Regions from separate parts of the Rhodococcus sp. NPDC076796 genome, predicted to be linked through region 2. Evidence: riboswitches for the same ligand, from Rfam matches in the RefSeq annotation. Region 2 holds a riboswitch; each other region holds the start of a gene.
What was found. A riboswitch is a leader RNA that binds a small molecule or an ion and turns the genes downstream of it on or off. The one in region 2 is predicted to bind thiamine pyrophosphate.

Region 1 (9,887 bases), on a different contig from region 2:
TGGTGTTCTTGCTGTTACGTTCGATTCATGTCAGCCACGTCCGTGCTAAAAAGCGCATGGACGACGCGTCAGCTGAATCCGAGAACCTGGTCGCCCCACGCAGCGCGCATGTCGCCGTCGGGGTCGTCGACGAGAGTGTCGGATGCATCGATCACCAGCGTCAAGCGCGTCTTCTCGGTGTACGGAGCCCAATGCTTGGACGCATCCAATGCCGCGGGGACGCCGTACCGCGCGAAAGCGAGCCAGCGTCTCTGCATCCGCGCCGACACCGCCATCGCCGGCTTTCGGCCACCGAGCCAGAAGGTGGGGTCTCGGTTGAGCGTTCCGAAATTGCCGAAGACATACGGCAGTTCGGTCGCGTGTCCGGCTCCCACCCGTGCGGCCTTGAGCATCGGGGTCGCATGATCGAATCGGTACATCCATGTCGGCGAATGCCTGCTGTGCCCGTCGGCGATCCACACGCTCGGCATGAGGAATCCAGCGTCACGCGACATGGCCTGTGCCCCAGCCGGTTTGTCACGGTCCGGGTATGCAGCCATGATCTCGGCGACTCGATAGGCGGGCAGATCCGCGTGGTCGTGAGCGATGGCGCGGAACATCTCGGAGACGGTGTCGGAGGTGATCGGCATCAACGGAGACTTCATGAATCGGAAGATCGAGGGCTCGTCGTGGTTGGTGCCGATGATCAACGGGATTTTGTGCGAGAGGCCCTTCTGAAAGGCTGCCACGGGATAGCGCGGAACGATATCTCCATCGACGACCGGCGAAAGGCCAAGTGTCCCAGGAACTGTCGTCGGGATCTCGTAGCAAAGCGTGTCGCCGGCGGTGACCAGTCTGGTGAAATGCATGTCGAACAGTTCCCCGATGTCTTCCGGGTCGACCCCCACCAACTCCAGGAATCTCGATGCCACCGCGGCTCCGCGTTCGGGGCCGTACACCGAGGTCGCAGGCGCGCTCTGCACGATCGCTCGCTGGAACAGGCCCTCGGCCTTCGGAGAGGTCATCAACGTGGTGACCGACGCTCCCCCGGAGGATTCGCCGAACACCGTCACCTGATCGGGATCGCCGCCGAACGCGGAGATGCACTCGCGGACCCACTGCAGCGCGGCAATCTGATCTCGCAGTCCCAGATTGGTCTCGAAGGTGTGATCGTCGGTGGAGAACGACGAGAGGTCGAGGAACCCGAACGCGCCGAGACGAAAGTTGATGGTCACCACCACCACGTCGCCGTTCTCGCTGAGGTTCCTCCCGTCGTAGACCCGCTGCGCGGACGATCCGAGCGAGTACGCACCGCCGTGGATCCACACCAGCACCGGCCGCAGTTCTGCGTCGGGACGGGGAGCCCAGACGTTGAGCGTGAGACAGTCCTCGGAAATCGACAGCGACGGATCGATCGGCACCGGGCTGTCGCGTCCCTGCGGAGCCATCGCACCGAATTCGAGGCCGTCGATCACCCCCGACCAGGGCTGCAACGGACGCGGCGCACGGAACCGGAGCTTCCCCACCGGAGGCGTCGCATAGGGGATACCCCGCCAGGCCACGATCGGGGACGCATCGGCAGCGACCGGATAGCCCAGAACGTCACCGTAGGGCGTGGCCACGAGCACGGTGGAATCGGACGCAGCGGTATCGGACGCAGCGGAATCGGACTCGGTGACCATGGCACCTCCCGTTCGGTCGTTGCCCAACGTACCAACATCTACCACCCCCTCGGCGACGATACGCACAGCGTCGACGCCTGCGAGCGAAGGAACCGGCGATGAAGAGAATCGGATGTGCCGCAGTGGCAGTCGTCGGGGCGTGCCTGCTCGGGGCCTGCGGCGCGAGCGGCGAAGGCGACGGTCCGATGGCCACCGTGATCACCGACCGCCCCACCCCGATCACCACGGCTCCCTCCGCCCCCTCTGCCACGTCGGCAACACCGTCCACCACCGCGACCGGCACGCCGACGTCCACCACTCCGGCACCGACGAGTCCTGCTGCAGCCCAGGCGAAGCCGCAGGACTACGCAGGCAAGGCACCCGGCTGGTACTACTTCTCGAGCCCCAGCGGAAAATTCGAGTGCGGTATCGCCGTCCTCGAATCCTCGATCGCCGGATGCCACGGATCACTCCCTGATTCGGCACCCGAGGTTCCCGGCAGCGGGGCGTCGGGAACGGCGGTGAAACCCAATGCTGTGCAGCTGATCGCCGGGTCCCCGGCGAAGTTCGAAAGCCTCGGCGATCCCAAATTCCACCGTTTCGACGGTCCTGCGGCGGCCTTGCCGTACGGCGAAGTGCTCACCGTCCCCGGAAGTGGCTCAACCAACGGCCTGCAGTGCAGCATCGACGAACAGACCGGGGTCACGTGCTCCGATCAGGTCGGCCACGGCTTCACCGTCTCGGACGAGGATTTCGACCTTCGTTGACGGTCTCGTTCGCGCGGCAAATTACCAGGCGTAATGTCCGGGGACGGTACGACAATCCCTGCCGTACGGTCTCCCCAGCGGCCGACGCCCGTGCGCGCGGCCGGAAGGTGCATCACTCATGAATCAGACCTCGGACCGCCACGCAGCGAAGGTCATCGGCGTCAGCATCGCCGCTGCTGTGGGCGGGTTCCTGTTCGGCTTCGACAGCTCGGTCATCAACGGCGCTGTCGACTCGATCGAAGATCACTTCTCCCTCGGCTCGTTCACCACCGGCTTCGTGGTCGCGATCGCCCTCATCGGGTGCGCAGTGGGTGCCTGGTTCGCCGGCAGCCTCGCAGACCGTTGGGGACGCAAGAAAGTCATGCTGCTGGGCTCGGCCCTGTTCGTCATTTCCTCGATCGGTTCGGGATTGGCGTTCAGCGTCCCCGATCTCATGCTCTGGCGAGTGCTCGGCGGACTCGGAATCGGCATCGCCTCGGTGATCGCACCGGCGTACATCGCCGAGATCGCTCCGGCCAAATGGCGTGGCTCCCTGGCCTCGCTCCAGCAATTGGCCATCACCATCGGCATTTTCGCAGCTCTGCTGTCCGACGCCCTTCTCGCCGGTGCCGCCGACGGCGCGTCCAACGACCTGTGGTTCGGCATCGAGGCCTGGCGCTGGATGTTCCTGGTCGGCGTGATTCCCGCTCTCGTGTACGGGTTGCTGGCCACCCTGATCCCGGAGTCTCCGCGCTACCTCGTCGGTCAGCATCTCGACGAAGAAGCGGCCCGAGTCCTCGCCGAGATCACCGGTGAGCTGCATCCGGACGAGCGCGTCCACGAGATCAGACTGACGCTGCGCAAGGAGTCACGCTCGTCGTTCGCCGACATTCGCGGTCCGAAGTTCGGCCTGCAACCCATCGTCTGGGTCGGCATCACGATGGCCGTGCTGCAGCAGTTGGTCGGCATCAACGCGATCTTCTACTACTCGACGACGCTGTGGCGGTCGGTCGGCTTCACCGAGGATCAATCGTTCACCACCTCTGTCATCACCGCTGTGATCAACGTGGTCATGACGTTCGTGGCGATCCTGTTCGTCGACCGAATCGGTCGGCGCAAGCTGCTGATGGCGGGCTCGATCGGCATGTTCGGCGGGCTCGTCATGGCGTCGGTGGCGTTCTCGCAGGCGACCGGCAGCGGCGATGACGTCACGTTGCCCGCTCCGTGGGGTGCGATCGCGTTGGTCGGTGCCAATCTGTTCGTCATCTTCTTCGCCTCGACCTGGGGTCCGATCATGTGGGTCATGCTCGGTGAGATGTTCCCCAACCGCATGCGCGCCATGGCGCTCGGCATCGGTACCGCAGCCAACTGGATGGCCAACTTCGCTGTCACGCTTGCCTTCCCACCACTGACGTCGTCTGTGGGGCTATGGGTGATCTACGCAGGGTTCGCTATGTTCGCCGCGCTCTCGTTCTTCTTCGTGAAGGCCAAGATCAGGGAGACCAAGGGGATGGAACTCGAGGACATGCTGGGCTGACGCCGAACCGCAGATACAGGGGCGGCGGCATCGACACCGAGTGACCGGTGTTACTGTCGCTTTCGTTCTGACACGGGGTGTGTCCGCCGATGCGGATGCTGAGATCAAACCCGCCGAACCTGATGCAGGTAATGCTGACGAAGGGATGTCAAGGCGATGACGCCTGTTGTATCTGCGGACCCGGTCCGCTTCACCGATCTACTGTGGGATGCCTCCGAGGACATTCGACGCGCGATCGACGACCTCGAATTTCTTCGACTCCTCGGGGCGGGGACGCTTCCGCTCGACGCGTTCCGTCGGTACCTCGAACAGGACTCGCTCTATCTCGGTGGGTACGTCAAGTCGCTGTCGCTGCTGGCAGCACACGCACCGAACCCGGTCGCCGGAGCATTCTGGGCAAGCGCCGCCGCGAGCGCGATGGACGAGGCCGCGTCGCACGAAGCGATGCTGACCGGTGGAGCGCTGCCCCCGTCGACCCGGACGCCCGAGCCTTCACCGGCATGCCTCGGTTACACGTCCTACCTGACCGCGACGGCGGCAACCGAACCGTATCCTGTTGCAGCAGCAGCTGTTCTGCCGTGCTTCTGGATCTACGCCGACGTCGGCCGCTCACTCGCCGGTGCCGCGAGGGCGGTTCTCGATCGCGATCCCGATCACCCGTATGCGCAGTGGGTGGCCGCGTACGACGCTCCCGAATTCCATGCCATCGTCGACGCAGCCAGGACATTCGTGGACGACGCGGCTGCTGCCGCGACTCCGATACAGCGCGAGCAGATGATCGACGCCTTCGTCGTGGCATCGAGGTACGAATTGATGTTCTGGGACAGCGCTTTACATCCCACCCCATGGCCCCTGGCCGAGAGTGCGGTGTACGCATGAGAACCACTCGAATTCTCGCCTCGTTGGCGGCGGCCGTCGTTGCCACGACCGGGCTGGCGGGCTGCTCGGACTCGACGGACTCCGACACCATTCGGTTCGCGTTGGACTGGACGCCCAACACCAACCACACCGGCCTCTATGTGGCCCTGCAGGAAGGCTATTTCGCCGACGCCGGCCTGGACGTGGAGATTCTGCCGTACAACAATACTGCGGCGGACACTCTCGTCGATGCCGGAAACGCAGAGTTCGGTATCAGCACACAGAGTTCGGGCGTCTTCGCCACCTCGGCGGGCGCGCAGATCGTCTCGGTCCTCGCGCCGCTCCAACACTGGGCGACCGGCATCGGAGTTCGCGCCGATCGAGACGACATACCGAGCCCGAAGGCGCTCGACGGGAAGGTCTATGCCGGCTTCGGCGAGTCCGGCGAGCAGGCCGGACTCGAGAAGGTCATCCAGAATGACGGCGGCACAGGCGAATACGAAACGGTGGTACTGGGCACCTCGGCGTACGAGGCGGTCTACTCCGGTACCGCCGACTTCACCGTCTCCTACTTTGCGTGGGAAGGCATCGAGGCCGAGCACAGCGGAACGCCGATGAAGTACTTCGACTACACCGACTACGGATTTCCCGACGCCTACGCGATCACGATCAGTGGTAACGAACCCTGGCTCGCAGCCCATCCGGATCAGGCCGAGAAGTTCGTCCAGGCACTTCAGCGCGGCTACCAACTCGCCGCCGACGATCCGGACAAGGCCGCACAGGATCTGATCGACGCCAATCCGGGAACATTCACCGACGAATCGCTCGTCTTCGAGAGCCAAGAGATGCTCGCAGATAAGTACATGAAGGACTCCACTGGCGAGGTAGGACGGCAGAGTCTCGACAAGTGGACCGAGTACTCGAAATTCCTCTACGACAGCGGTGTGCTCGCCGATCAGAACGGCGCGCCTCTGACCGCGGAGCCGGACTGGTCGACCTACTTCACCAATGACTACCTCGGCGATCGATGAGGCGGTAGCCGCTGACCGAGGTTCCTACTCGTTCAGCGGTATCCGAGCCTCGCTGCGTTGGGCGTGGCCTGCGCTGACCGTCGTCGTTCTGATAATCGCCACCTGGCAGGTCTACGTCCAGATCAGCGGCATCCGGCCGCAGGTGCTGCCGTCCCCCGGCCGCGTGGTGGTCCAGGGTTGGGCGCAGCGCGACGCGATCGCCGAGAACGCGGCGGCGACCCTGCAAGTGACCCTCATCGGTTTCGCGGTCTCGTTGGCCCTGGCCTGGTTGCTGGCCATCGCGGTGGATTTCTCGCCGTGGCTGCGGCGCGCGTTCGTTCCCCTCTTCGTCGTATCGCAGACACTTCCGATCATCGCGATCGCGCCGCTGTTGATCATCTGGTTCGGCTTCGGGCTGCTTCCGAAGATCCTGGTGATCGCACTGGCCACGTTCTTCCCGATGGCCATCGGACTCATCGAGGGTTTCGCAGCGGCCGATCGGGACGCGCGGTCGCTGCTGGCCAGCATGGGTGCCTCGCGCTGGCAACAGTTTCGATACGTGCGGCTACCGTCGGCGCTTCCCCGATTCTTCACCTCGCTGCGCATCGGAATCACCTACGCTGTCGTCGGTGCGATCTTTGCCGAATATGCCGGGGCCAGTGCGGGACTCGGAATCTACATGAGCCAACAGAAGAACTCGTTTCGTACCGATCTGGTTCTCGCCGCGGTTGCCGTGACGGCCGTGATCAGTGTGGTCCTGTTCGTCTCGACTTTCCTGGTGGAGCGGTTTGTCGCGCCTTGGGCACGTCACGGTTCGGCGGGTCTCCATGTCTGACGCCGACACGTGCATCGATGTTCGCGATCTCAGCAAATCATTCGGCGAGAAGCCCGTCCTCGACGGCATGTCGTTCGGTGTTCGCCCCGGCGAGTTCGTGTCGATCATCGGCCCGAGCGGTTCCGGTAAGAGCACGGTGTTCAACATGCTGGCCGGGCTCGACAGGCCCGATTCCGGCACGGTTCGAGTACCGCCGTGCGCCTACATGCCGCAGAAGGATCTCCTGTTTCCGTGGCGTTCGGTGTTGGACAACACCACCCTCGGGCTCGAAGTGCAGGGCGTTGCCAAGAAGGAAGCGCGTGCGCGGGCACGCGAGCTGTTCCCGGTGTTCGGCCTGGACGGGTACGAGTCGGCCAGACCGTCCGAGCTCTCCGGCGGCATGCGCCAGCGGGCGGCGCTGCTGCGCACGGTGGTGCAGGGACGATCGGTACTACTGCTCGACGAACCCTTCGGGGCGCTGGACTCGTTGACTCGAAGCGACATGCAGGCGTGGTTGCAGCAGGTCTGGTCGGAGTTTCGGTGGACGGTGCTGATGATCACGCACGACATCCGCGAAGCGGTCTATCTCTCCGATCGCGTGATCGTCCTCTCCCCCAGGCCCGCCCACGTTCGACGCCAGATCGAGGTCACGCTGCCCCGCCCACGCAAACTCGAGGTCGTCACGACGCCGCAGTTCTCGGCGGTCGAGAAACAGTTGATGGACGTTCTGCTCAGCGCGTCGACGCTCTGACCGGTACCGCAGGAATTCAGTCGACACAGGGTTCAGTCGACACAGGGAATGCCGCCATCGCTGTGCACACCCTCATCGGGGTCCGTTGCCGGGTCCAGGGACGGATCCGACGCGACGACCTCGAGCGGGGGCGGCGTTGTTGCCGGATCAGGCGCCGCGGTCATCGGCGGTGCGGGCGCAGGCGCGTCGCCGATCAACCGTGCTGCCTCGGCCCTGATGGCATCGACGTCGACGAGGTTGACGTCCTGCCCGTCGATCGTGTCGTAGCCCGTGATCGGGAGGGTGTAGTAATCGAGGTCGCCCTGCATGACTGCACCGGCTCCCCCTGCGAGCTTCACCGGATCCAAGGATGCATCGATCACGACGTCATTCTTGGTGCCCGCTACGAGCGCCCGGAGTTCGCCGATGTTCGCCATGACACCGGAGGAGCTGAGCTTGGCCATCACTCCCGCCACGAATGCCTGCTGTCGTTTGGTTCGATCCAGGTCGCCGTTGTCGAGGCCGTGGCGTTGCCGGACGAAGGACAGCGCCTGCGAAGCGCTCAGCTCTTGCGCGCCCGCCGCGAAGTCCGCGCCCGAATAGTTGTCGTGTACCGGATTGTTCAGGCACACCTGAATGGGCCCGACGGCGGTCGCCACGTCGTAGAAGCCCAGAAGGTTCACTTCGGCAAAATGATCGATCGGCACGTCGAGCAGATCACGAACCGCGGTCAACGTCGATCGTCGACCAGCGTCGCGCGCTCGACGCTCCCGCTCGGCCGTATCGATGACGCCCTCGTCGAGCAATTGTGTATCGGCGTCGGCTTTCGCAAGTCCGTACGCCTCCTTGATCTTTCGCTTGCCGTATCCGGGAACGTCGACGTAGTCGTCGCGAGGTATCGACAGCGCGGTCGCGCGACCGCCGTCGGCCGGAAGGTGCACCAGCAACAACGTGTTGGTGTTGTAACCGCCGACATCGCTGTCGCCCGCATGCAGCGCATCGGTGACGAACTCGGCAGGCAGGTCGTTGCCGTCCATGTCCTTCCGACTGTCGAGGCCGATCAACAAGATGTTGGTGTCCTCGCCGTTGCCACTCGAATCGTTGTTCGCGATGCCGTCGAGCGCATCCGAGGTGGTCAGTCCCGTGGTGGCTTCGCGGTACACCGCGAACCCGATTCCACTCACCGCAACCGAGGCAACTGCCGCAGTGGCGACGAAAACCCGGCCGATTCGGAGCGCGAGGCCGCGATTGCGCGACGGCGTCCTCATGCGATGGCGCCCCGATCCACGTTCACCGCGGGTGGTGTCGTTGCCTGGGCCGTTCGGGAGCACCTCGCCAGGCTACTCGGCCCTCACCTGGCGGTTGCTCCACCCAATCGCAGTGCGAGATCGTCGACGGCGGAGAACGCCGCCTCCAGATTGGCTCGTGCCTGCGGAATCTGCGGTGCGAGCGCCGGCACCCGCTCGGCGAGCGTCAGGTCGACCGGAACGAAGTGCACGTCCATCCCCAGAGCAACTCCAAGCACCTGTTGAAGTTGCGCGGTGGTGTGGTCGGCGGAGGCGTTGTCGGTACCGGGGGTGTAGTCGTTTCCCCGACTGGTCACCACGACCACGGGCTTGCCGACGAGAGGTGCCGTGTCACTCTCGAACGGCACGGTGATGCCCGGAACATGTACGTAGTCGATCCATGCCTTCAGGGTCGACGGGATCGACCAGTTGTACATCGGTGCGCCGATCAGCACCGCGTCCGCCGAGATCAGTTCCTCGATCAGTTCGACCTGCAACGCCTCGGCGGAAGGATCCACGGTTTCGTCGGCGGTTCGCAGATGGGGTGCCCAGTGCAGCGCCGAGGTGGGTAGGTGCGGCAGCGGACTCGAGTGCAGGTCTCGATGGATCACCGAGTGATCGGTGCCGATGCCATGCCAGGCGTCCGAGAAGGGGGCCGTCACCCTACGGCTGATCGAGCGATCCGGGTCTGCGGACGAATCGAGGTGCAACAACTGGGGCACTGAAAACACTCCTCACATTTTGGGTGCTTCGAGCCTATGCGTACCGACGCCTCTGCCCGCTCCTATCCTGGACCGATGGACTTCCGATTCGTCATGCCTGCTCTCGAGTCGCGATCGGCCAACTCGCTGGCGGCGGTCGTTCACGAGCGGACCGGACCAGACGTGGACATCAGAATCGGCGGCTCGGAGGTTCCGCTCGACGAAGCAGCACGCAGTGCGGTGTTGGAACTTCTCACCCAGCTCTCGACCGGTCGGGCGGTGGCCATCGGCACCGTGGACGAGTTGCTGACCACCTCGCAAGCTGCCGAGGTGCTCGGTGTTTCCGACACCTATGTCAGACGGTTGGCCGATGCGGGCGATCTATCGATCGAAATGCGAGGCACTCACAGACGATTTCGGCTCGAAGACCTTCTGCGGCATCGTGATCGATTCCGGTGACGTTGGGGTGCCGTCACCCGGCCTCACGTTCGAAGTGCTCGGACTGGACGGTCATGAGATCACGGAACGCCTGACCGGCAGCCAGCCAGAGTTGTTCGGAGTCGAT
Region 2 (9,887 bases):
GGGTCAACGACTTCAGGCAACTGCAGGAACGGATCGACGACGGGGACGCCTCCGCACGTCTGGCGTACGACGTCTACATTCACCGCCTGCGCAAGTACATCGGTGCGTACATGATCGGGCTGGGTCGGCTCGACGCCATCACGTTCACCGCCGGTGTCGGTGAGAACGCCGCAGCGGTGCGCGCGGACGCCCTCGCGAACCTGGAGGGCTTCGGCATCGAGATCGACGCCGAACGTAATACGCTGCGCAGCAAGCAGGCTCGGGTGATCTCGACCGACGCGTCCACCGTCACGGTGTTGGTGGTGCCGACCGACGAGGAGCTGGCGATCGCTCGTGCGGCGGACGACCTGGTTCGACAAGGCGGCTAGAACAACGCGGCAGTCAGAACAACGAACGTGGCCTGATCGCATTCGCCAGATCCACCAGCGAGAAGCGGTGAGCGCGATCAGTGGCGTTGCGGGCCAGTGCGCGAAGCCCCTTCTCGGTGCCGCGCCGCAATCCGTCCTCGGTGAACGGGACGCTGAGAATGGGTTCTCGCTCGGCTGTGGCGGCGTGGCCGGAGACGATCCAGTCCAGGGCCATCGCCAGCACCAGCGTCCGCATCTGCAGCGCCCGGCTCTCGGCCTTGGGTAGCAACGCCACTCGTCGTGCCGCAGAACGGAAATCGGACTCGGACAGCTCGGCTCGCGAGCGATCCATCAGCAACGTCAACACACTGGTCATGCGGGCCATGGAGTAGTGCCGCGAACTGATCGGCACCTGATCGAGCGCGGCGATGGCACCGGTCTGATCGCCGCGGCGCTGCAACTGCCTGGCCAAGCCGAACGCCGAGCTGACGATGCCGCGATTGGTTCGCCACACCGCTCGGTAGAGACCCTCGGCGCGGGCCCGCCACTTCTCGGCTTCCTCGACGTTGCCTGCGGCCACATGCCCGAGCAGCTCGGAGGTGGCTCCGAGGGCGAGCTTGGGTGCGAGTTCGCCGGGCATTGCACCGAGTACGTTGTCGAAACTGGTGAACGCAGAGTCGTATTCGTGATGCAACAGCGCGATCAGGCCTGCGTACCACTGCACTCGCCACGGGTCAGCGGTGTGGTCGGTCGACTGCACCTTGGCCAGAATGTCGGTTGCTTCGACGACGTTCCCGAGATCCAGGTGGGCCTTGACCTCGGCGAGGGTGATCTCGAGACTCAGTTCCACAGGACTCGAGGAGCCGGTGGAACGGCTCGATTCGGCTCCGGCGGTGACGCGTTCGATGCCGTTGCGTTTGGCGTGCTGCAGCGAGTCCAGGGTCTGTCGAGGTTCGACGTGTACGGCCGCCGCCAGCAGCGGCGCGCTCGGGTCGTTGGGATCCACCAGCGGAACCGGGAGCGCGGCAACCACTTCGGCTGCCGTCATTCGTTCGTGGCGGACCGTGCCGTCCACGTAGGTGTCGGTGCGCCCCACCGACTGCTCGGTGCCGAAAGTCGTACGCGGCGGGCTGAATACCGTCGACAGTCCCGGCCGCTCGACACCTGTCCTGATGGCCAGGATCTCACGCAGCACGCCGGTGGCCTGCCCGGCGAATTCGTCCGCGGATCGGAACCGACGAGTGGGATCCTCGTGCGTTGCGCGCAGCAACAGGCGATGCAGCGACGGAAACTGTTGCAGTACGTCGGATTCCTCGGCCGAAGGGAGGCCGTCGAGGTACTTGCCGTTCTTCGACGGCATGTCCAGCGTCAACACCGCGAGGGTGCGACCCACCGTGAAGATGTCCGACGCCACCGTCGGTCCCGTCTTCACGATCTCCGGTGCCTGGTAGCCCACCGTGCCGTACAGGTAGCCGTAGTCCTCGATACCCGCGACCGCGCCGAGGTCGATGAGTTTGATCTGGTCGTCGGAGACCATGATGTTCTCCGGTTTGAGGTCGTTGTAGACCAGCCCGATCGAATGCAGATAGCCCAGTGCCGGAAGCACTTCGAGGACGTAGGCCAGCGCCTGTTCGACGGGCAGACGGGCACCGTCGCCGCAGGCGGTGAGGATGTCGCGCAGTGAACGGCCGCCGACGTATTCCATGACGATGAAGCCGACGGTCGACCCGTCGCTGCGGGGTTGCTCGACGAAGTTGTAGATCTTCACCACGCCGGGATGGGCGACCTCGGCGAGGAACTGCCGCTCGGCGACCGCGACGGCGTGGGCCTCTTCGTCACCGAAGTGCAGCAGTCCCTTGAGTACCACCCAGCGGTCGCTGACATTGCGGTCGATGGCGAGGTAGATCCAGCCGAGCCCGCCGTGTGCGATGCAGCCCTGCACGTCGTACTGGCCGACCACGCGATCGCCCGGCTCGAGCAACGGAGTGAAGTCGAACGTTGCGCCGCAGTGTGGGCAGATGCCCATCGCCACGTCGGGCTCGCCCGGTTCGCTTCGGCCGACCTTGGCATTGCACTTCCAACAGAACCGTTTGTGCTGCGGCACCGTCGGATCCGACATCACTGCAGTGGCGGGATCGATCGGTTCGACGCGGGGCACGTCCACCAGGCCGCCGCCGAGTCGCCGCCGAATGCCGGTGCTGCGCGATCGACCGGATCTCGTTCGACCGGTCTTGGAGCGGGTGGAAGCAGTGTGCGACGCAGTCGACGTCGGGGTCCGATCGCCGACCGATGACCGTGAGACGGCCTGAGTGCGCTCGACTCCGTCCGTTCCCGAGGCTGCCTGCGTTCTCGACACTGCCCGGGTGCGCTCGCTGTCGTCGGTGCGCGAGACCGCCTGCGTTCGCTCCGCCGGGGCCGTGGGCTGCTGTTCGTCGTCGTCCATGTCCAAGGCCCCTAATCGCTGTACGTCGCGCTGGGCGGACCGGGGGAGGGGCCGAGCACCGTCAGCCACCGGTCGTAGATGCGATTCCAGGTGCCGTCGGAGCGGATGCGCGCCAACGTCCCGTTGACGAAGCGCACCAGATCCTCGTTGTTCTTGTTGATTCCCACCCCGTAGGGCTCCGGGCTCAGGCTGTCACCGACGATCTCGAGGTAAGGATCCTGTGCCGCGAGGCCGGCGAGGATCGCGTCGTCGGTGCTGATGGCGTCGACCTGCCGTTGCTGCAGCACCACAAGGCAATCCGACCACATCGGTACCGTCACCACGGTCGCGGCGGGTTGGACTCGTTGGAGGCGTCGCAGCGAGGTGGTGCCCTCCACAGCGCACACTCGCTTGTCCGCCAGGTCCTCGACTCCGCGGATGCCCGATCCCTGCACCACCAGAACGCGGTGCTGCGCTTGGAAATACACGGTGGAGAACTGGACGTCCTTGCGGCGAGCGCACGTGATGGTCATGGTCTTGACCACCATGTCCACCGAAGAATCCTGCAGAGCTTCGAGCCGTTCCGCAGAGGTGAGGATGCGAAAGTCCAGCCGGTTCGGATCGCCGAACAGGTCTCGTGAGACCTCCCGCGCGATGTCGACATCGAACCCGACCAGCTGCCCGGACATCGGATCGCGGAAGCTGAAAAGGTTGCTGCCCGTATCCAATCCGACGACCAACCGGCCCTTGGCGCGTAGTGCGTCGAGTGTCGGCTGTGGCGGCGGCGGAGCATCGGTGCCTGTCGGCAGTGGTCGCAGGCTGGCGGTGGGGCGGGCGCACTCGTCGTCGGCGGGGCTCTCGGTTGGCCGAGCGGCGACGGACGCGCCGTCCGGTAGCGGCGGTTCGGTGAACGTCGTGTCGACCTGCGGCGCAGAGTTTTCCGGCGGCGCACAGCCGACCAACAGAGCGGTGACCAGAATGCCGACGGCGAGTAGACGTTTCACAGGTACTCCCGCAGCCTCGGGAACAGGCCGACACCGAAGGCGACCGACGCGACGACGGTGAGCACGTATGCGCCGTTCGAGAGTCCGGACAGCACCCACACCGATCGGTCGATGTTGGACCGCAGTTCGCTTCGCGCATTCTCGATTCCGTCGACCAGAACGCTGTCCAGCGCGGTGAACGCGGCCGCCGAATCTGACTCGCCGGTCCCGGTGGCAATGGAGACCGCGCCGTTGAAATCGCCGACCTCGAGTGCGGAATCGATCCTCGAGTGCGAGACCGACCACGTGTTCAGTGCATCGATCACCGCGGTATCGCCCTGAAACATCTCCGTGAGCCGAGAGACGTTGGCGTCGAACGATTGTCCGTAATCCTGACCGCCGCCGCGGCGGGCGAGATCGAGAGTCTCGTCCGCCCTGGCCTGTTGCGCCAGAATGAAACCCGTCGTGTAGGACTTGAGCGGAGACACTCCGCGGTCGATCGCGCGATCGGTGGCGATCGAGGACACCAGTCCCACCACCAGCATCCAGCCGAGCAGCCCGGCGACAGCGACTGTGGCAGCGAGGAATCCGACGTTCAACGTGCGGCGAGTGGTCCGCGACAGGTACCACTGGGCCAGGCCGGTCATCAGCAACAGGAACACCAGCGAGCCGATCGCGAACAGGGGCGGATTGGTGAACCGTTCCTGATCGGCCGACACCCGCGACGCCTGCTCGGTGTACAACTTCTCCGCCAGGGGCAGCAAACTCGTCTGCATCATCGTCGATGCCTCACCGAGATACGCCGCGCCCACCGGATTTCCGCTGCGGTTGTTGGCCCTGGCCGTCTCGACCAGACCGCTGTACACCGGCAGCCCAGCGGCGATCTGGGTGAGTACCGCGCTGGTGGCCGCGTCGTTCTCGGTCACCCCGGCCGAGGCCGCGATCAGCTCGGACGACGCCTCCCCGAGCGCCTGCGAGTAGCGCTCGCGTACCTCGGGCGGTTCGAGACCACCGGCGATGAACGCGGTGGCCGCAGCCGCGTCGGCCACCGACAGGGCCCCGTACAGATTCTGTGCCGAGTTCGCGAAGGGCTCGGTGCGCACCAACAGGGTGCCGAGGGTGTCGACCCGATCGTGCACGGCCGTGGACGCGAGATTTCCGACCGTCAACGCGAGCACCACCAGCGCGATTCCCATCGCGACCAACCGCGCAGGCGTCGAACGCATCGTGTAGCGAACCGGTGGCTTGCCTGCAGCGACACCGACGTGCGTAGCCGTTGTCGGGGGGACGGCAGCGGAGGGGGTAATACCGGCCGCGATCACGCACCCGAGCATATAAGTAGGCGGACGGTACTGCAGCCACTACAGGCAGGTGATTCACCTAGGGTGGTGAGCATGCGTGGTGACGGTGACGGCTGGGTGATCGGCGAGAACGGCACTCGGCACTGGGGAAAGCACGGTGCCGCCGGACTGTTGCTGCGTGCGCCGTCCGATGCAGGCGAGCCGGTGGTGTTGCTGCAGCACCGTGCCCTGTGGAGTCACCAGGGCGGAACCTGGGCACTACCCGGCGGAGCCCGCGATTCCCACGAGAGCACCGCCCACGCGGCGGTGCGCGAGGCCCACGAAGAAGCCGGTATTTCGGCCGAACAGGTCAGTGTGCGCAGCGAGCGCGTCACCGCGAGCGTCGAGAGCGGCTGGTCCTACACCACCGTCGTCGCCGATACCGATCATCCGCTGACCACTGTGCCCAACGGGGAGAGCACCGAGCTGCGTTGGGTACCGGAGTCGATCGTCGACGAACTCCCGTTGCATCCGGGGTTCGCGTCCAGCTGGCCGTCGCTCCGCACCGTGCCGCTGCGGGTGCTGCTCGACACCGCGAACGTGCTGGGGTCCCGGCCGAACGGATGGTGGAAGGATCGCGCCGGATCGACCGGCGCACTGCTGACCTCGCTGGCCGAGACGCTGCCCCGCACCGTCGAACTGCCCAGCGGTCAGTACGGCTGGCTCACCTGCATCGAAGCCGTGCTCGAAGGCCAGGCCCGGGACGCCGTGGTCGAAGACCCCCGCACCCGGACGATTCTCGCCGATGGCAGTGGCGACGACACCTTGGCCGAGCAGGCCGACATCGACGGAGACCTGACCGCGCTCGTCACCGCCGACCGCGGACTACGCGACCGGCTGCCGGAATCGGTGCAGGTCCTGACGCCGTCCGCAGTGCTGGGTTGGCTCTAGGCCTGCAGCGCTTGGACCAATTCGCGGGCTGCGGCCTGTGGGTCCCTGGCCTCGGTGATCGCCCGGACCACCACGATGCGGTCGGCTCCGGCCGCTCGAACCTGATCCACGTTGGTCGCGTCGACGCCGCCGATGGCGAACCACGGCCGTTCCGGTAGCGCGTCCGCGGTGGCGCGCAGAGCTTCGAGTCCCGCGGCCTTGCGGTTGGGCTTGGTGGGCGTCGGCCACACCGGCCCGACGGCGAAGTAGTCGACGCCGTCCTCGATCGCGGCGAGCGAGGACTGAGCGCGGTTCTGCGTCGACCGGCCGATCACCACGTCCGGCCCGAGGATCTGACGGGCATAGTGCACCGGCAGATCGCCCTGACCCAGATGCAGCACGTCCGCGCCCGAGGCCAATGCCAGATCCGCGCGATCGTTCACCGCAAGCAGCGCACCGTGCCGCTTGGTCGCAGCGAGCAGAATCGCCAGCGCAGCGAGCTCGTCCTTGGCTTCGAGGGGACCGAACTCTCGCTCGCCTGCGGAGTTCTTGTCGCGCAGCTGAATGATGTCGACGCCACCGGACAACGCGGCCTCGGCGAACTGCGCGAGGTCGCCCTTGTCGCGCCTGGCATCGGTACACAGGTACAGGCGAGCGGACGCAAGACGCTCACGGGGAGTCTGGTTGCGGGCGGTCTGAGATGGATGCACAAAGCGAACTGTATTCTCATGGTGGCTGTAAAACGAAGATTGATCGCGGGAGTCCCAGGGTTCGTGGGGCTGAGAGTGGGTTCGCCGCCCTTACCGTCAATACCTGAACCCGATCATGCGGGCGCAGGGAGTGAGGACGTGAATCGCGTGCATATCGTCGTTATCGGCGGAGGCGTCATCGGGTTGTCGACGGCGCTGCGCTTGGCCGAGGACGGTCACCGAGTGGTCGTGCACGATCCCGCGCTCGGTCGAGGCGCATCCTGGGTCGCAGGCGGAATGCTGGCCCCGTTGTCCGAGGGCTGGCCCGGCGAACACGAACTGCTGCATCTGGGCGCTGCGTCGTTGGCGCGGTGGCCGGACTTCGCCCGACGCCTCCCCGGCCCCTCCGTGTTCTCCGCGACCGGATCGGTGACGGTCGCCCTCGACTCCGCCGACGCCGCCGACCTACGAACCATCGCCGAATGGGTGGGCGAACAGGGGCACGAACTCGAGATTTTGGCACGAGCGCAGCTGCGTGAGCTCGAACCTGCTCTGGCACAGAACATTCGACTGGGCCTGCTGGCTCCGACCGAACTGTCGGTGGACAATCGGGCGCTGATCGCCGCGCTCGAGCAGGGGTGCCTGGACGCGGGAGTCGAGTTGGTGACCACCCCGGTGGAGACCATGCCCGACGCCGACCAGGCGGTCCTGGCCGCCGGTGCCCAGTCGGCCGCGTTGTGGCCCACGCTGCCGGTTCGGCCGGTCAAGGGGGAGATCCTCCGCCTGCGACGGCGGCCGAGCGCCGCACCGCCGCCGAACCGGACCGTTCGCGGAACCGTGCACGGCCGTGCAATCTACCTGGTACCGCGCGGCGACGGATTGGTCGTCGGCGCAACCCAATACGAATCCGGCCAGGACACCCAGGTCACCGTCGCCGGGGTACGAGACCTCATCGCCGACGCCGAACGACTCATGCCGAGCATCGGCGAGTACGAGCTGTACGAAACCGCTGCCGGACTGCGGCCGATGAGCCCGGACGGGCTGCCGCTGATCGGCAGGCTGTCTCCCCGGTTGATCGCCGCCACGGGACACGGCCGTAACGGCATCCTGCTCGCGCCCATCACCGCCGACGCCGTCGCCGCGCTGATCTCCGGCGAGACGCTGCCCGAGGCGAAAGCGGCCGAGCCCCAGAGATTTCCGCAGATCGAGAGGACACCATGACACAGGTCGCGATCGGTATCACCGTCAACGGTGAGGACCACCTGCTCACCGAGGATATGACCATGCGTCGGCTGCTCGAATTCCTGGGCATGCCCGAGAAGGGCATCGCTGTCGCCGTTGACGGAGCGGTGCTGCCCAAGAGTCGCTGGGACACCACCGGCGTCGAAAAGGGTTGGGAAATCGACGTTCTCACGGCGGTTCAGGGTGGTTGAGGCCATGACGGGTCTGACCATCGCAGGCCGCACCTTCACCTCCCGGCTCATCACCGGCACCGGCGGAGCGGCGAATCTCGCGGTGCTCGAGGACGCCCTCGTCGCGTCCGGAACCGAACTGACCACCGTCGCGATGCGCCGCGTCGACGCCGCAGGTGGGACGGGAGTGCTGGATCTGCTGCGCCGGTTGAACATCGCCCCGTTGCCGAACACCGCAGGCTGCCGCGGTGCGGCGGAAGCAGTTCTCACCGCGCAACTGGGCCGTGAGGCGCTCGAGACCGACTGGGTGAAACTCGAAGTGATCGCCGACGAGCGAACCCTCCTGCCCGACGCCATCGAATTGGTCAAGGCCGCAGAACAACTCGTGGACGACGGCTTCCAGGTGCTGCCGTACACCACCGACGACCCGGTGCTGGCCAAGCGGCTCGAGGACATTGGCTGCGTCGCCGTCATGCCGCTCGGCTCACCCATCGGCACCGGCCTCGGCATCTCCAACCCCCACAACATCGAGATGATCGTCGACGCCGCATCGGTTCCGGTGATCCTCGACGCCGGCATCGGCACAGCCAGCGACGCCACCCTCGCGATGGAACTCGGCTGCGATGCGGTGCTGCTCGCGACCGCGGTGACCCGGGCGAAGGATCCGGCGCTGATGGCGTCGGCGATGCGGAACGCGGTGGCGGCGGGCTACCAGGCCCGACATGCCGGCCGTATTCCGAAACGATTCTGGGCGCAGGCCAGCTCGCCTATGTGAGGTGCGGTGTCGTCGGCGCAGCGTCGCCTGTGGTGCTGCGCATCTCGCAAACGCGCGCGCATTCGTGAAACGCGCGCGGAGTAGTGGCGATACGAGGGCGATTCCGCGCGCACCTGGCAAACGCGCGCGCGTTTGCGACCGCATGCCGCCCCTGCGACCGCGTGCCGCCCCTGCGACGGCTGCGTCGTCGCATCTCGCAAACGCGCGCGCATTCGTGAAACGCGCGCGGAGTAGTGGCGATACGAGGACGATTCCGCGCGCACCTGGCAAACGCGCGCGCATTTGCGACCGCATGCCGCCTGCTCGACCCGCAATGCCGCCCATACGACCGACTGTCTCAGGGTGTGTGTCATCCGAAAGGATGATGGAGAAGGCGACTGTGGGTCGATGTGCGGACGCTGTCGATGGGGGACAGTTGTACCCATGATCGAAGTGACAGGACTGACCAAGCAATACGGCGCGGTGACGGCGGTCGACAACCTCACCTTCACCATCAAACCCGGCATCGTGACCGGCTTCCTGGGCCCCAACGGCGCAGGCAAGTCGACCACGATGCGGATGATCCTCGGCCTCGACCGCCCCACCAAGGGAACGGCGACCATCGAGGGCAAGAGCTACAGCCATCTCAAGCAGCCACTGCGTACCGTCGGCGCTCTGCTCGACGCCAAGTGGGTTCATCCGAACCGTTCGGCGCGTGCACATCTCGAGTGGATGGCGGCCTCCAACGGCATTCCGAAGTCGCGCGTCGACGAGGTGCTGCGTCTGGTGGGCCTGTCCGAGGTGGCCAAGAAGAATGCCGGCGGGTTCTCACTCGGTATGTCGCAGCGGCTCGGCCTGGCCGGTGCGTTGCTCGGCGACCCCAAGGTGTTGCTGTTCGACGAGCCGGTCAACGGACTCGATCCCGAGGGCATCGTCTGGATCCGAAAGTTCATGCAGCGCTTGGCGGCCGAGGGCCGCACAGTGCTGGTCTCGAGCCACCTGCTCTCGGAGATGGCGCAGACCGCGGAACACCTCATCGTCATCGGACGCGGCAAACTGATCTCCGATTC
Region 3 (9,887 bases), on a different contig from region 2:
GTGATCGCCCGCAACGCGGCCGCACAACAGGCGTTCGTCCTCGGACCGCACCTCGGACTGCAGTTCCACCCCGAAATCGACCTCGACACCTACGACGCGTGGGCCGCGGCGTGGGACCGCGACGGCGTCGAACATGCGGTGGACGTGCAGGAGATTCGCCGCGCCATTGCAGACGCCGAACCTGCAGCTCGGTTGCGTTGCTCGGCTCTGCTGGACGCATTTCTCGCCCGATCGGCGGCGCTGCCCCGGTAGGGTCGAACGATGACCGAGGCCAGGCCCAGCAACTTCAGCGATCACCAACTCGGCATCTACGCCGCGGGGATGTTCGCGCAGCAGACACCGTCGATCACCACCAACCTGGCGCGGCTGGAGGACCAGGCTGCCGAGAAGCTCTCGCCGGAGGCTCTTGGCTACATCGTCGCCAGCGCGGGTAGCGGCTCGACGGCTCGTGCGAACCGGGCCGCCTTCGACAGGTGGGCAATCACGCCGCGGATGCTGCGCAGCTCGGCTGCCCGTGACCACGCGTGCACCGTGCTCGGCACCGACATGCCCGCACCGCTGCTGATCGCTCCCGTGGGCATTCAGACTCTCGCCCATCCCGACGGTGAGCTCGCCACCGTCCGTGCAGCTGCGGAACTCGGTGTGCCGTACATACATTCGACGCAGGCCTCGCATTCGTTCGAGCAGATTGCCGAGGCGGGCGGCGACGCTCCCCGCTGGTATCAGCTCTACTGGCCGACGGACGAGTCGGTGCTGCTGAGCTTCCTGCAGCGTGCGAAGGATTCCGGGTTCAGCGCGCTGGTGCTGACTCTCGACACCACCTTGCTGGGCTGGCGGCCGGCCGATCTCGACCGTGGCTACCTCCCCTTCCTCGCCAACCTCGGTATCGAGAACTACTTGACGGATCCAGCGTTCCAGGCAGGCCTGGGGCAGCCCGTCGAAGAGAATCCCGTTGCCGCCGCGATGCATTGGGCGCAGATGTTCCCCAACCCCGGTCTGTCGTGGAAGAACCTCGCGTTCCTGCGGGAGCACTGGAGCGGCCCGATCGTGCTCAAGGGAATCTGCACCGTCGGCGACGCGCGAGAGGCCGCAGCGCACGGAGTCGACGGCATCGTCGTCTCCAACCACGGCGGTCGTCAGATCGACGGGGCCAGAGCATCACTCGACGCGTTGCCGTCCATCGTCGACGCGGTGGGCGAGCAGCTGACAGTCCTGTTCGACTCGGGCGTACGCACCGGAGCCGACATGGCCAAGGCCCTCGCGCTCGGGGCCGACGCGGTACTGCTCGGCCGACCGTTCCTCTACGGACTCGCACTCGGCGGGCAAGAGGGCGTGGCGCACGTATTGCGCTGTCTGCTGGCCGAATTCGACTTGGTGACCAGCCTGTCCGGTCATGCCGGTGCGGGCGAGCTCGGCCGCGACTCGATCATGGAGTCCTGATGGAGTGGACGAAGCACGCGATCTGGTGGCACCTGTACCCGCTCGGCTTCACCGGCGCACCGGTGCACGGCTGGGACGGTGAGTCCCAATCAGATCTGCACCGGCTGAACAGAATCGAGAAGTGGCTCGACTACGCACTCGAGCTCGGCGCGTCGGGCATCGCCCTCGGTCCGATCTTCGAGTCCGAGAAGCACGGCTACGACACGGTCGACTACTACCACGTCGACGGCAGATTGGGCACCGACGAGGACATCGACTCCCTGATCGCCGCAGCGCATTCCCGCGGCCTCAAGGTCATGTTCGACGGCGTGTTCAACCATGTGGCGCAGAGCTTTCCGAAGTTCCGCCAGGCCCTCGCCGAGGGTGCGGACTCCGAGGCCGCGCAGTGGTTCCACCTCGATTGGTCCGGGGACGAGCCGACGCATCGAAACTTCGAGGGCCACGACGAACTGGTTGCGCTCAACCACGAGAGCCCGCACGTGCAGCAGTACGTCGTGGACGTGCTCTCGCACTGGCTGGGGCGAGGCGTCGACGCCTGGCGGCTCGACGCGGCATATGCGGTGTCGCCGCGCTTCTGGGCCGCGGTGCTGCCGAAGGTTCGGGAAAAGCACCCGGACGCATACTTTCTCGGCGAGGTCATTCACGGCGACTACGACCGAATCGTCTCGGCCTCCACGTTGGATTCGGTCACCCAGTACGAGCTGTGGAAGGCGATCTGGAGCGGTCTGAGCGAGAGGAACTTCTTCGAGCTCTCCCACGCTCTGGAGCGCCACAACGGGTGGCTCGACGCCTTCGTGCCCGCCACGTTCGTCGGAAATCACGACGTCAATCGCATCGCCAGCGTGATCGAGGACGAGCGACATCTGGTGCACGCGTTGGTGGTTCTGTTCACCGTGGGCGGTATGCCGATGATCTATTACGGCGACGAGCAGGCGTTCCGAGGCATCAAGGAGGACCGTGTCGGCGGCGACGACGAGGTGCGTCCGGAGTACCCCGACACGTCCGATGATCTGGCCCCGTACGGCTGGCCGGTCTTCCGCATTCATCAGGAGCTGATCGGTGTACGGCGTCGAAACCCGTGGTTGTACTCCGCGCGCACCGAAACGCTCGAGCTCACGAACACCGCGCTGCTCTATCGTGCGCAGGCGGGCGAGAATTCGCTGACGGTGGCGCTCAATCTCGGTGACGATGCCATCGACCACCCGGTCCAGGGCAGCGAAGTACTGGCAGGTGAGGCGAACGTGAACGACGGGCGGGTGAGCGTTCCGCCGCACGGCTGGGCTGTCATCGGCTGATCGCTGCATACGGTTGTGTTCGGCTGTCTACGCCGAACACAAGAAAGCGGTAGAGGCCGCTACAGGTACAGTCGAGCGCGACACGGGGTGCCCCCAGGGGCTGAGAACACACCCGTCGAACCTGATCTGGTTAGGACCAGCGAAGGGAATGTCGTGACGTTTCGGTATTTCCTGTCCCTCGCGACGGTCCCGACCTCGAACGAGAGGCGAGGCACATGAAATTCGACGAGCAGACGGTCTTGGTCACCGGCGGTGGACGCGGACTGGGATCATCGATCGCGGCAGCATTTGCCGGTCAGGGTGCACGCGTGGTGATCGATTACCGCAACAGCAGAGATGCTGCCGAAGCGCTGGCGGACCGACTCGGCGAGAACGCGATCGCAGTGCAGGGTGACGTCACCGACGAGTCGGCCGTCGCCGCACTGTTCGACACTGCACGCGAACACTTCGGCACCCCGATCACCACCGTCGTCAACAATGCGCTGGCCGATTTCTCCTTCGACGGCGATGCCCGGCCCAAAGCCGACACCATCACCTGGGAGCGTTTCGACGCACAGCTGCGTGGCAGCGTCCGCGCGGCCTTGCTCACCACCCAGGCTGCACTGCCAGGTATGCGGGAGGCGGGGTTCGGACGAATCATCAACGTGGGCACCAATTTGTTCCAGAATCCGGTGGTGCCGTATCACGACTACACCGCGTCCAAGGCCGCACTGCTCTCACTGACGCGAACGTTGTCCGCGGACCTGGGTGCAGACAACATCACAGTCAACATGGTCTCGGGAGGACTGCTGCGCACCACCGATGCCAGTGCCGCGACCCCGGCCGAGGTGTTCGACTTCATCGCGGCCTCGACCCCCTTGCAACGCGTCACCACGCCGGAGGAGTTCGCCGATGCCCTGCTGTTCTTCGCTTCGCCGTGGGCGCGGTCGGTGACCGGCCAGAATCTCGTCGTCGACGGCGGCCTGGTCAAGAACTGACATGCACCTCAACGCGTTTCTCTACGGTTGCGGCCACCACAGCGCCGCGTGGCGTCATCCCGAGTCGCGGGTGGAGGATCTCGGCGACATCTCGTACTACGAGGAACTCGCGCAGCTCGCCGAACGGGGAAAGTTCGATGCGGTGTTCTTCGCCGACGGACATTCGGTGCGCGACCCGGCCGGGGCCGGCACCTGGTTCCTCGAGCCGATCACCGCGCTGTCGGCCATGGCCAGGGCCACGACGCACATCGGTCTCGTCACCACGGTGTCGTCCACGTTCTACACCCCGTTCCATGCTGCACGCATGTTGGCGTCGCTCGATCACATCAGCGGCGGCCGTGCCGGCTGGAACGTCGTCACCTCCATGTTCGACGCCGAAGCACGCAATCACGGAATGGACGTCATCCCCGCTCGTGAGGAGCGCTATGCGCGCGCCGAGGAGTTCGTCGATACTGCTCTCGCGCTGTGGGATTCGTGGGAGGCCGACGCGTTGACGCTCGATCGAAGCGGAGACTATGCGGATCCGGCCAAGGTGCACTCGATCGACCACGACGGCAAACACTTTCGGGTCGACGGCCCGTTGACGGTGCCGCGGTCGCCGCAGGGCAGGCCGGTCCTGTTCCAGGCCGGCGCGTCGGGCCCGGGGCGTGATCTCGCTGCGAAGTACGCCGAGGCGATCTACGCCGTCGCCTACGATCTCGTTGCGGCGCAGAGCTATTACGACGACGTCAAGCTACGCATCGACCGCTCCGGTCGCGACAGCGCGGCGGTGGGGATCATGCCGGGTCTGGTGACGTACGTGGGCTCGACCATGGAAGAAGCCCGCCGGAAGAAGGCCGAGCTGGATCGGCTGCTACCCACCGAGCAGTCGCTGGCGATGTTGTCCACGTTCACCGGGCAGGACTGTGCTGCTTGGGAACTCGATGCTCCGGTACCGCCCCTGCCCCCGGCGGCCGAGTTCACCGGACCGCTGGGTCGCTACGAAACGATCCTGCGCATCGTCGAGAAGGATGCTCCCACCGTGCGGGAACTGCTCGGCACCCTCGCGGCCGGCGGCGGGCACGCCACGATGATCGGCACACCGGAGTCCATAGCCGACGAGATGCAGTCGTGGATCGGCCGTGGTGCCGACGGATTCAATCTGATGTGTCCGCGATATCCGGATTCTCTGAAGGACTTCGTTGACCACGTGGTCCCGATCCTGCAGCAGCGCGGTATCTTTCGGACGGACTACACCGAGTCGACGCTGCGGGGGCACCTGGCTCACTGAGCCGATTCACCGAACGGTCGGCCCGAAGACTCCCCGATCGACGAACGCGACGAGAGCGTCGAGACCGTCGTCGGGCGAGCCCTGCCACAGCCGGGCGAAGTTTTCCGCCGCACCGCCGATCAGTATCGCGGTGGTCGCAGGGGATGCCGGTAGGTCGACTCCTGCGGACTCGAATGCAGTCAGTCGAGCGACCCAGGGCTCGAACTGAACCTGCATGAATCGTTGCACTTGCCGCGCGAAGTCGGCATTGACCAGCGCGGCATCACGGAGGGCATCGATCACCACCCGGTGCCGAGTGAGCAACTGCCAGAACACTTCCACGTGGGGGCGCATCGTCGGGTGCTCGCGCGCCGCCGGATCCTGAGTGGCGACGATGACGTCGGCGTCGTCACCGATCTGCTCGGCGAGGGCCAGCAACAGCTCGTCCTTGCTGGAGTAGTGGTTGTAGAACGACCCTGCCGCTCGTCCGGCTTCGCGGGTGATGTCGACGATCTTGGTGTTCAGGTATCCGGAACGAGCGAACACGACGCGGGCGGCGTTCTCCAGTTCGATGCGGGTCTGTTCGGCCTGTTGCGCCCGTGTTGTGGCGGCCATGTCTGCTCCCTGCCTGTTGACACCTCTGCCGTCACGATACACACTGAATCATGATTCAGTGAATGTTCATTCGTCGAAGGGGTCGTCATGAAAGCAGCAGTTTTGACCGAGTTCGGTGTACCCACGTACGCCGACCACGGGAATCCGGCACCCGCCCAAGGGCTGGAAGTGATCGACGTGGCGGCGGCGACGCTCAATGCCGTCGACATCGCCATCGCCTCGGGTAGGCACTATTTGAGCCCGATGTCGCTGCCGACGGTGAGCGGCATCGAAGGCGCAGGTACGACGTCGGACGGCCGACGCGTCTACTTCTCCCTGCCCGTTTCGCCCTACGGTTCGATGGCTCAGCAGGCGCTGGTCTCGACGAGCTCGCTCATCGAACTGCCCGATGGACTGGACTTCTCTACCGCCGCCACTCTCGGGAACGCGGGACTGGCAGCGCTGATGCCCCTCACTCACGGCGGGCGGATGGAGGCCGGTGAGAATGTCGTGATCCTCGGTGGCACCGGGGTCGTCGGACGCCTGGCAGTGCAGGCCGCGAAGCTGCTCGGCGCCGGATCGATCACCGTCGTCGGGCGCGACGAGGCTGCACTCGAAGCCACCCGCGAACTCGGTGCCACGGCGACGGTGGCCGTCGGCGACAAGAGCGTCGACGAAGTGAGCGCGGCTATCCGAGACGCATCGTCAGGAGCCGACCTGATACTCGACTACACCTGGGGCACAGTGGCTCTGGCGGCGCTGCGTGCGGGCAACCGGCTGGTACGACTGGTGCAGATCGGTGATCGAGCCGGAGCCGACATCACCCTACCGGCCCAGTTGATGCGATCGCTCGGAGCCAGTGTGCACGGGTTCATGCCCATCCACTACGGGCCCGACGCAGTGCAACATTCGTATCGCGCCCTGACCGACTGGGCCGCGGCCGGCCAGATCACGGTTGCGTTCGAGAACGTTCCGCTGGCCGAGGTGGCGAGTGCATGGAAGCGAGCCCCACATACCCGTCACAAGCTGGTGCTACTGCCTTGAATTGGTCGAGTGGCCAGCGAGTCGATGAATTCTCTTGTCAATCGAGCGATGTCGTCGGCATGGGAGATCGGTGACCAATGCCCCGCCGGAATGTCGTTGCGGGTCAGGTCTTTCACCCACTTGCCGGTGTCGTCGTAGTGATACGGACGCACCGCGACGTCCTCGGTGTTGACGATGAGGTGCACCGGAATGTCGATGTACCGGTCGCGTGGATTGCCCAGGTGCGGAATGATGTTCGCGCGGTAGAGATTGGTTCCGTTGGTCGCGTCCGACCACAGCGTCGGGTTCTGGGTGACGAGCTTCGGGTCGACTCCCGAGAACTCTTCGAGGAATGCAGGCCAGCCCTTGGCGAACTGCCGCTTGATCCGCAGCGTCGACAGCCCGGGGATGTGGAAGGTGACGGTGTACCACGACGCGCGTACCTGAGCGAGCACCTGCTTGATGCCGGTGAGGGTGGGTTTGCGCAGCCGCGACTGCGACCACTTGCCGAGATGATCGAGATTCGGCCCGGAAATCGATGTGTACGAGCGGATTCGGTCCTTCGCGCGCGGCTGGGCGGCGGCTTCCCATACCTCCACAGCGCCCCAGTCGTGGGCGAGCACGTGCACCGGAGCGTCGGGGCTGACGGCGTCGGCGACAGCGTAGAAATCCGAGGCCAGACGCGCCAACTTGTACGCGGACTGCTCGGTGGGAACCGAGCTCTCGCCTGCACCGCGGGAGTCGTAGCTGATCACCCGAAAGCGGTCCTCGAGCTGGGGCACGATGTGGCTCCACAGCTCGTGGGTATCGGGCCACCCATGTACGAGGACGATGGGGTCACCGTCGGGGTTGCCGCTCTCGAACACCGCGAGGCGGATTCCCTCGTTGACGACCGTCGTACGAACCGCGTTGCTGCTCAACAGGTTTTCCGTTCTATAGATCGAGTACGAGGCGTGCGCTGCGTGCGCGGGAGACGCAGATGAGCATGTGATCGCGTTGCTCCTCCGGCGTCAACCGTGTTTCGAGGTGCTCGGGCTCGCCCGACAGCACGCGCACCTTGCAGGTGCCACAGAAGCCCTGCTGGCACGAGTATGCGATATTGGGCTTCTGCTGCTTGACCGCCGTCAACACGGAGGCGTCGGCGGCGACGTCGAGCACAGCGCCCGTGCTGATCAGCTGCACCTCGAAGGGCGTGCCGTCGAGAATCGGCGGCGGACCGAAGCGCTCGAAATGCAATGCGGTGGAAGGGCACTCGCGAAAGTCGCGGCGGACGGCGTCGAGCATGGGGGTGGGACCACAGCAATAGACGGCACCGCCGGCCGGCGCGCGCTCGAGCAGTTCACCCTCGGTCGGGTAGCCGTACACGTCGTCGGTGCGGACGAACACGCGGTCCGACTCCCAGCTCTCGATCTCCTCGAGGAAGGGCATCGTCTCGCGGGATCGACCGCAGTACACGAACTGCCAGTCCATGCCGAGAATTCTTGCGGCGCGGACCATCGCGATGATGGGAGTGATGCCGATGCCACCCGCGATGAACAGGGCGCTGCCCTCGCCGACGAACGGGAATCCGTTGCGGGGACCACGGACGGTCACCTCGGTACCTGGCTCGAGCCCGTGCATCTCGATGGATCCACCTGCGCCGGTGGGGATTCGACGCACCGCGATCCGGTACGAGCTGCGATCGGACGGGTTGCCGCACAACGAATACTGTCGACGACGGCCCGAGGGCAGGTGCAGATCGAGATGGCAGCCCGGATGCCAGACCGGCAGCCGATCCCCCGTCGGCGACGCGAGGGTGAGGGCGGCGACATCGTTGTCCTCGGCGACGATCTCGCGTTCGGTGACGACCAACTTCAGCGCGGAATCGGGATTGTGGCCGGCGACGGCATCGTTGTACTCCGCACCGGCCGCCGCCTGCATGTACCCGTTGAGGAACGTACCGAGCAGCTGCATCGAGCGATCGGGACGTGCTCGTCCGCGCAGGTCCGGCGGCGCATCCTTGGGAAGCAGCCGCGGGACGCGTCGTGAGTTGAGCTTCACCGTGCCGCAGCCTGCGCGGCAGGCGAGGACGCGAGGTACCGGACTGCCTGTGCGGTGGAGCCTTCCTGGCTGGGGTGGTACGACTTCTTCAGGTACCGGGACATACTGCGACCGACGTGCGTCAGCGCGGGAAGGGTGCCGCGTTTGACCGACTTCCGCCACAGAGCCGACCGAGGCTTGCGCACGGACTTGGGCGCGGTCGCCAGCTCCGGGTCGTTCTTCATCAGGAAGATGATCCCGCGCATCCAGATGTACGCCATCAACGGCACGACCACCACGAAGGTACGAAGGCGACGGACCTCGCGCTTGTCGAAGTAGCGGAGCGTGTCGTAAGCGACCGAGCGATGCTCGACTTCTTCGGCACCGTGCCAGCGCAGCAGATCGAGCATGGTGGGGTGGATGCCCGCGCGATCGAGACCGTCGGCGTTGAGCACCCAGTCGCCGAGAAATGCCGTCACGTGCTCGATTGCTGCGATCAGAGCCAGTCGCTCGACCAGGTTGTTCTTCGATCGCAGACTGGTCACCGAATCGGATCCGAGGACCTTGCCGAAGGCCCATTCCATCTGGTCGGTGAAGGGTTTGGGGTCGAGTCCGTTGGCTTTCAGGTGTACGAGTACGCCGGTGTGGGCCTCGGCGTGGACGGCCTCCTGGCCGATGAAGCCGATGACGTCGTCGCGGAGCTTCTCGTCGTCGATGTACGGCAGGGCTTCCTTGAACGTGTCGACGAACCAGTGCTCACCGGCGGGCAGCAGCAGGTGCAGCACGTTGAGCACGTGCGTGGTGTACGGATCGCCCGGCACCCAGTGCATCGGCAGGTCGCTCCAGTCGAACTTGACGTTCCTGGCCTGCAGCATCACTTCGCCGGGATCCGACGCGACGGTGTTCCGTTCGTTCATCGAGCCCACCTCCTCAACATCCGCATGTGTGGCCGATGCCACAGTGCGCGCTTAAGTATAAACATCAGTTACATATAAAAGGAACCGTGTCGGTCGTGAATGAGAGACTGCGAAGATGACCGACTCCTCCCCCGTGTCGATTCCCCCTGCCCCGGCGTCGACTCCCCCGAGTCGCGTCCCCATCGCCTGGCCTGCCGAATGGCCCGCCGAGGTGCGAAAGATCGCCGATGCCACGAACGATGCCCTCGCCGCCGTGGCAGCGCGGGATCCGATCGCGTTCGACGATGCCGTCGAACTACTGGGCCGCTCGGACTCGGCGCAGGCCGGTCACGTGCATGCCGAAATGGTACGCACGTTGCTCGAAGAGGTACAT

Region 1: it holds a riboswitch for thiamine pyrophosphate, as region 2 does, so the genes downstream of both, AB0366_RS25740 (TenA family protein) here and thiO (glycine oxidase ThiO) in region 2, are expected to answer to the same signal.
Region 3: it holds a riboswitch for thiamine pyrophosphate, as region 2 does, so the genes downstream of both, AB0366_RS15415 (3-oxoacyl-ACP reductase) here and thiO (glycine oxidase ThiO) in region 2, are expected to answer to the same signal.

The regions. Positions count from the first base shown of each region.
Region 1 covers NZ_JBFBMS010000015.1:73,029-82,915, forward strand. The annotation lists gene AB0366_RS25725 (carboxylesterase/lipase family protein) at 69-1,661, opposite strand; gene AB0366_RS25730 (hypothetical protein) at 1,760-2,407, shown strand; gene AB0366_RS25735 (sugar porter family MFS transporter) at 2,526-3,923, shown strand; TPP riboswitch at 3,987-4,086, shown strand; gene AB0366_RS25740 (TenA family protein) at 4,080-4,802, shown strand; gene AB0366_RS25745 (ABC transporter substrate-binding protein) at 4,799-5,812, shown strand; gene AB0366_RS25750 (ABC transporter permease) at 5,790-6,626, shown strand; gene AB0366_RS25755 (ABC transporter ATP-binding protein) at 6,619-7,356, shown strand; gene AB0366_RS25760 (LCP family protein) at 7,389-8,603, opposite strand; gene AB0366_RS25765 (NAD(P)H-dependent oxidoreductase) at 8,687-9,343, opposite strand; gene AB0366_RS25770 (helix-turn-helix domain-containing protein) at 9,419-9,781, shown strand; gene AB0366_RS25775 (homoserine dehydrogenase) at 9,795-9,887, opposite strand, start outside.
Region 2 covers NZ_JBFBMS010000002.1:229,529-239,415, reverse strand. The annotation lists gene AB0366_RS06295 (acetate kinase) at 1-368, shown strand, start outside; gene AB0366_RS06290 (tetratricopeptide repeat protein) at 382-2,790, opposite strand; gene AB0366_RS06285 (glutamate ABC transporter substrate-binding protein) at 2,802-3,746, opposite strand; gene AB0366_RS06280 (hypothetical protein) at 3,770-5,074, opposite strand; gene AB0366_RS06275 (NUDIX hydrolase) at 5,147-5,983, shown strand; gene thiE (thiamine phosphate synthase) at 5,980-6,672, opposite strand; TPP riboswitch at 6,708-6,821, shown strand; gene thiO (glycine oxidase ThiO) at 6,820-7,872, shown strand; gene thiS (sulfur carrier protein ThiS) at 7,869-8,084, shown strand; gene AB0366_RS06255 (thiazole synthase) at 8,089-8,838, shown strand; gene AB0366_RS06250 (ABC transporter ATP-binding protein) at 9,262-9,887, shown strand, end outside.
Region 3 covers NZ_JBFBMS010000004.1:292,931-302,817, forward strand. The annotation lists gene AB0366_RS15400 (type 1 glutamine amidotransferase) at 1-252, shown strand, start outside; gene AB0366_RS15405 (alpha-hydroxy-acid oxidizing protein) at 262-1,440, shown strand; gene AB0366_RS15410 (alpha-amylase family protein) at 1,440-2,735, shown strand; TPP riboswitch at 2,809-2,901, shown strand; gene AB0366_RS15415 (3-oxoacyl-ACP reductase) at 2,951-3,712, shown strand; gene AB0366_RS15420 (LLM class flavin-dependent oxidoreductase) at 3,714-4,982, shown strand; gene AB0366_RS15425 (TetR/AcrR family transcriptional regulator) at 4,989-5,576, opposite strand; gene AB0366_RS15430 (zinc-binding dehydrogenase) at 5,664-6,599, shown strand; gene AB0366_RS15435 (alpha/beta fold hydrolase) at 6,575-7,498, opposite strand; gene AB0366_RS15440 (PDR/VanB family oxidoreductase) at 7,512-8,531, opposite strand; gene AB0366_RS15445 (metal-dependent hydrolase) at 8,615-9,514, opposite strand; gene AB0366_RS15450 (hypothetical protein) at 9,630-9,887, shown strand, end outside.